Regions from separate parts of the Pseudarthrobacter sulfonivorans genome, predicted to be linked through region 1. Evidence: riboswitches for the same ligand, from Rfam matches in the RefSeq annotation. Region 1 holds a riboswitch; the other holds the start of a gene.

Region 1 (3,183 bases):
TTCCGGACGCCAGGAGGGCTGCCCCCAGCCCGTCGAGGCTGGGGGCGCCACCGGTGCCCATGATGAGGCGGGAGCCGAGCTCGACGCCGTCGATGACCAGCCTGTCTGCGGCCTCGGGACGGTTATGTGTGCTGATGTTGCTGGTTACTGTCATGGTGTCAGCCTCCCTGGACTGCTGTGACCAGTTCGACGTCGTCACCTTCGGCGAGCGCCGTGACGAACCACTGGCTGCGGGGTACTACTTCGGAGTTATGGGCGACGGCGACGCCGAGTTTCTGCCCGTCTGTCGCCTGGCCGTTGGCCGCGAGGGGACGTCCAGTGATCTGGCTGATGAGGGTGGTGATGGAGGCGTCGTCCGCCACGGAATGGCGCGAGCCGTTGAGGGTGATGTTCATGCTGATTCCTTCTGTGGGTCGAGGTCCTTCGTGCGGATGTCATTGTCTGGGGACTGTATGCCGGCTACGTGGTGCTTTCCTGAAAAGCGGGCCGGGCTGAGGGCCCCCCATCGCGGGTCCGTCCGGCCATCCAGCAGGTCCCGGCAGATGGCCGCCGCCGCCGGAGCCAGCAGCACTCCGTGGCGGAAGAATCCGGTGGCAACCATCAGCCCGGCAATGTTCGCCGTGTTCCCCGTCCGTGGCGCGGAAACCGGTACGCGGCCGAGGAGAGGGGCGTTGTCCGGGGTCGCAGGCCTTGCCCGCGCTGTGCATTCCAGGAGTTCAAGCTCCGAGACGGCCGGCACCAGGACCTGGGCGTCCCGCAGCAACTGGTAGACGCCGCCCGCCGAGACAGCAGCGTCGCCCGTCCCGGCGAGCGCGTCTTCTCGCTGCGTAGCGCCGATCACCACCGTGCCGTCCTGCCGGGGAACGATGTAGACCGGCACACCATGGACCATTCCGCGGACAGTGGAGGTGAGGAGCGGGCGCAGGTGCCGCGGAACAGCCAGCCGCAGGATGTCACCGTAGACGGGCCGCAGGGGCAGGTGCAGTCCAACCGGCAGGCCATCCAGCGACGCCGCCTGCAATCCGTTGGCCACGACGGTCTCCCGAGCCTGGACAGTTCCGCCGTGGGCGAGCTTCACGCCGATGACGCGGCCGTCCTCCCAGAGCAGGGCAGCGGCACGTTGGTCAACGGCGAATCCCGCGCGGGCACCTGCCACGGCGGTTCCTGCTCCCGGTCCGTGGATGGCCAGGACTTCCTGGAGGCACGCCACGAGTTTCCGTGGATCCACCTGGTGGTCGGCGGGGATGTCCAGGGCGCAGGATATGGCCGGGCTAAGCAGGGATTCCCTCGTCCTGGCCTCACGGACAGTCAGGGGTTCCACCACCAGGCCGCTGGCCTGCTGCACAGCCCGGAGGTCCATCAGCGCCCTGCGGTCCGCAGCGTCCGCGCCGATGGCGAGGGTCGGCGTCGTCAGATATCCGGTATCGCCAGCCCCGGCCAGGGCGAGGTCGGCCGCAAAGGCAGGCCACAGGCCGGAGGATGCCAGCATCAGCTCAAGGAGGTCTTCCTCCTGGTAATGCAGTTCGCTCACAGGGGCCAACATGCCGGCGGCTGCCCAGCTGGCGCCGTTGCCGGGCGCGTCATCGATCAGCACGACGGAACGGCCGGACCGCCGGACTTCCCAGGCTATGGCGTGGCCGATGACTCCGCCGCCGATGACGGCCACGTCGGCGTGCAGGGCGGTGGCCGGGCTGGCTGGTGCAGGCTCAGGTGGGCTGCTTATTGCGGGGGGCATATGTTCCTTCCCTACGCCGGTACTAGCCGGATCAGGTCAAGCGGTCGGCTCTGACGCCCTCTCAGCCCGGCCGCTTTGTGACGGCTGCAACGGGCTCCCGCAGTACCCGCCCAGTTTAGGGGACTTAGGCTGGTTTCCATGAACGCGCAATCCTTCGCCGCTGCAGGCACGCCCTCCGCCCCCTCCCCCGCTCCCGAATCCTTGGCCGGAACAGACTCCGCCGTCGGCATTAACACCGGCCTCCCGCACAGCGCCAGGCTGTACCTGTGCACCGACGCGCGACGGGACCGCGGGGACTTTGGCGAGTTTGTGGACGCGGCGTTTGCCGGCGGCGTGGACATCATCCAGCTCCGGGACAAGGCGATCGAGGCGGCGGAGGAGCTGGAGCTGCTGGCCGTGCTTCGGGCCGCGGCCGAACGCCACGGAAAGCTGTGGGCAGTCAATGACCGTGCCGATATCGCGCTGCTGTCCGGCGCCCCCGTCTTCCACATCGGGCAGAAAGATCTGCCTGTCGCTTCCGCCCGCACGCTGCTCGGGGCACCAGCCGCGATCGGCCTTTCCACGCACACCGCCGAGCAGATCGAAGGCGCCATCCGGCTGTCCGGTGGGCTGACTGACCAAGGCGGCCTGGACTACTTCTGCGTAGGACCGGTCTGGGCCACTCCGACGAAACCGGGCCGGGCCGCCGTCGGCCTTGACCTGGTGCGGTACGCGGCCGAAGCCGTCCGCGCTGCCGGTGGCACCCAGGCCACGCTGCCCTGGTTTGCCATCGGAGGCATCGATCTCGGCAACGTGGAGCAGGTGGTGGAGGCCGGCGCCGGCAGGATTGTTGTGGTGCGTGCCATCACCGAAGCCGCGGACCCCGCAGCGGCGGCCGCGGCACTCCTGGCGGCCCTGGACGCCGGCGCATCCTGACAATCCCCCGCGTGGCGGGCGGCGGGCGTGCACGATCCGTGGAAATCGAGCTAACCTGATTTTCGTGTCACATCATAGGTTGGCCCCCAATGTCCACGAGCAGACGAACGACCTCGCGGCGGCGCTGAGCGCCCTGCGGACCGAGCTGGAACTGCCGGGACCCTACCCGGCGGAGGCGGTCCGGGACGCGGAAGCGGCGGTGGCCGCACACGAGTTGCCGGGTGCTGACCTGACGGAAGTGGCTTTCCTCACTATCGATCCGGCGTCGTCCACTGATCTGGACCAGGCGCTGTTCATCGAGCGTGCGGGCACTGGCTACAGGGTGCTATACGCCATCGCTGACGTGCCGTCCTTTGTCCGCCCCGGCGGCGGACTGGACGCAGAGACCCGGCGCCGCGGCCAGACGTTCTACGCCCCTGACGGCCGTATCCCGCTGCACCCGGAAGTCATTAGCGAAGGGGCAGGCAGCCTTCTGGCCGGCCAGCTGTGTTCCGCCTATGTCTGGGAGTTCGGGCTGGACGACGCCGCGCAGG
Region 2 (3,183 bases), 340 kb from region 1:
CTTAAGGCGAATCTTTACGGCCACTTTTGTGGTCACTCCTGTTTCAGAAAAGGGGTGAACCGACGTTCTGCACCCGTGGGGCGGGCCATACTTGAGGGTTCGAAGGACAGGATCCGGACGCGGAGAGAGGGGCCACGCAGATCGAGTACCTGTTTATTGTGCCAGATCAGCGTCCGGATTTCGACTTGACACGTCGGGGTGGGGCAGCCGGGCGGACCCGGCGGGCCACGGCCGGCCTACGACGACCAGACATACACGCCGGTGCGTGCGGCGTCATCGACGGAGTTGGCAAGCTCAGCGAACTGCTGGACATACGTCCGGGCCTCGGCTGCGCCGAACGGCATGTCATCCTGGGCGGCCCACTTTTCAGCGACGTCGTCCAGGACATTGCCTTCGCCTTCAGTCTCGTAGCTGAGCAGGTCGGCGAGCGCACGCACCATGGCCCGCGGGACCCCGAGGAGGGAATCACTGGCCACGTCAACCATGGCCAGTTCGTAGTCCGCGCCACCGGCGTGCACCGCAACGCCGGCAAGATCGCCAAGCTGCTCGATTTCGAAATCGCTGATTCCGGGAATCCGCAGGGCCTGGCCCGCCGGGGAGCCGCCCGCATCCAGGACGTCCGCCCGCTTCAGTGCGGCATTGTGAGTGGAAACAAAAATTTCAGTGAAGCCCATGGGAACAGCCCTCATTCCGTCGACGGTGCGGCCTGGAAGGGCAGCAGCAAGTGCCGCCCCGGCCGTTCAGAATCAGCCTAGTACAAGGCCGGCCGCACATTTGGCATCCGCACTCAGCGGACGGCGACACGGATATTGTTGCGCCACGGGTCCTCGAAGCGAAGCTCGGCGCCCGTGTGGTGCGAGGCCACACCGGCGACCTTCAGGCGGTCGGCGAGCGCTCCGACGTCGTCCCCGGAAGGGACCTCGATGAGCACTTCGCCGAGGCCCAGGGTGTTCTTGCGGGGACCGGCTCCGCGGCTGTTCCAGACGTTCATGGCCATGTGGTGGTGATACCGGCCCGCAGAGACAAACAGCGCCTGCCCGTGCCAGCCGGCGGTCTTTTCGAAGCCCAGCGTGCCCACGTAGAAATCGTGCGCTGACTGGACGTCGCCCACCTGGAGGTGGACGTGGCCCACGCCGGCTTCGCTGGCCCGCTGGCCGGCCACGGATTCCTGGGTCAGGTGCTGCTCGAGGTAGCGCTGCGGCGGCAGTGCCAGGCTGTCCATCACTACATCCTTCCCGTTCCAGGACCAGTTTTCGCGGGGCCTGTCCCAGTACAGTTCGATGCCGTTGCCTTCCGGGTCATTGAAGTAGAAGGCCTCGCTGACGAGGTGGTCGGCGCTGCCGGTGAAGGATCGGGGTTCGTACTGGGCGGCGGTGGCTACTGTGGCGGCCAGCGAAGCCCGGTCGTCAAACAGCAGTGCGGTGTGGAACAGCCCGGCCTCTCCCCTGCCCGGCAGATGCAAGGACGGAGCGGCCGCGAGATGGACCAGCGGGCGTTGAAGGCGGCCAAGATAGACGCCGCCGTCCTGTTCCGCGACGACCTCCAGGCCGAGCGCACGCTGGTAGTAGTCGGTCATCAGCTTCATGTCGCCCACCTTGAGCATCACCGTGCCCATGGAGAGGTCGGCAGGAAGGAGATCCCGGCTGGTGGCTTCTGCAGTCATTTGAACACTCCCGGTCCGTTGGCCTTCGGATGGAAGGCGGCTATGGCTCCAATTTACTTGAAGCTTCAATTTAATTCAAGTGGCGGAGCAGACAGATTGCGACCGCGTACCCGTGATTGCTGTCACCAGGCCACGCTCGGACTGTGGTAGCTTCAACTTGACCACACGGGAGCCCTTGCAGGGGCTGAGATCGGGCTGACGCAGCCTGCGACCGTTGAACCTGTCCGGGTAATGCCGGCGAAGGAAGTGAGTATTCATTGAATACACAAGAAACACAGCTGATCCCTGCCAAAAATGAAGCCGACGTGGATCAAACGCTCCAGCCTGAAACCCAGTCACTGAAGTCCCACTCGCTGGCGTTTGTCACCGATGAGGCCACCGGGATCCGGGTTCCCGTGACCGAGATCGCCCTCGAACCGTCGCCAAACGGCGCGCCGAACGGGCCTTTCCGGACCTACCGCACGGCGGGACCGGGCAGCGATCCGGTGGTGGGCCTCAACCCGTTCCGCTCAGAGTGGATCGCCGCCCGCGGAGACACCGAGCCCTACAGCGGCCGGGAGCGGAACCTGCTCGACGACGGCAAGTCGGCCGTGCGCCGCGGCGCAGCCTCTGCGGAGTGGAAGGGCGCGCAGCCGGTGCCCCGCCGCGCCGTCGGCGGCCGGACCGTCACCCAGATGCACTACGCGCGGCAGGGTGTCATCACCCCCGAGATGCAGTTCATCGCCCTCCGTGAGAATTGCGACGTGGAACTGGTCCGCAGCGAGGTGGCGGCTGGCCGGGCCATCATCCCCAACAACATCAACCACCCGGAATCCGAACCGATGATTATCGGCAAGGCCTTCCTGGTGAAGATCAATGCCAACATCGGCAACTCGGCCGTGACCAGCTCCATCGCCGAGGAAGTGGACAAACTCCAGTGGGCCACGCAGTGGGGCGCAGACACGGTGATGGACCTGTCCACCGGCGATGACATCCACACCACCCGGGAATGGCTCATCCGCAACTCTCCCGTGCCCATCGGGACGGTGCCCATCTACCAGGCGCTGGAGAAGGTCAACGGCGAGGCCAACGCCCTGACGTGGGAGATCTACCGGGACACGGTCATTGAGCAGTGCGAGCAGGGCGTGGACTACATGACCATCCACGCCGGCGTGCTGCTGCGTTACGTGCCGCTGACGGCCAACCGCGTCACCGGCATCGTCTCCCGGGGCGGCGCGATCATGGCCGGCTGGTGCCTGGCCCACCACCAGGAGAACTTCCTGTACACGCACTTCGACGAGTTGTGCGGGATCTTCGCCAAGTACGACGTCGCGTTCTCCCTGGGCGACGGACTGCGCCCGGGAGCGACGGCGGACGCCAACGACGCCGCCCAGTTCGCCGAGCTGGACACGCTGGCCGAACTGACCCAGCGGGCGTGGGAATTCGATGTGCAGGTCATGGTGGAAGGTCCCGGGCACGTCCCGTTCCATCTGGTGCGGGAGAATGTGGAACGCCAGCAGGAACTCTGCAAGGGCGCCCCG

Evidence for each region. Region 1 has a riboswitch for thiamine pyrophosphate ahead of thiO (glycine oxidase ThiO). Riboswitches for the same ligand answer to the same signal wherever they lie in the genome.
Region 2: another riboswitch for thiamine pyrophosphate. It lies ahead of thiC (phosphomethylpyrimidine synthase ThiC); the one in region 1 lies ahead of thiO (glycine oxidase ThiO).

The regions. Positions count from the first base shown of each region.
Region 1 covers NZ_CP013747.1:3,931,012-3,934,194, reverse strand. The annotation lists gene AU252_RS17875 (thiazole synthase) at 1-154, opposite strand, end outside; gene thiS (sulfur carrier protein ThiS) at 159-395, opposite strand; gene thiO (glycine oxidase ThiO) at 392-1,735, opposite strand; TPP riboswitch at 1,726-1,846, opposite strand; gene thiE (thiamine phosphate synthase) at 1,874-2,650, shown strand; gene AU252_RS17855 (RNB domain-containing ribonuclease) at 2,715-3,183, shown strand, end outside.
Region 2 covers NZ_CP013747.1:4,271,181-4,274,363, reverse strand. The annotation lists gene rpsP (30S ribosomal protein S16) at 1-24, opposite strand, end outside; gene AU252_RS19385 (hypothetical protein) at 237-674, opposite strand; gene AU252_RS19380 (VOC family protein) at 788-1,663, opposite strand; TPP riboswitch at 1,819-1,926, shown strand; gene thiC (phosphomethylpyrimidine synthase ThiC) at 1,921-3,183, shown strand, end outside.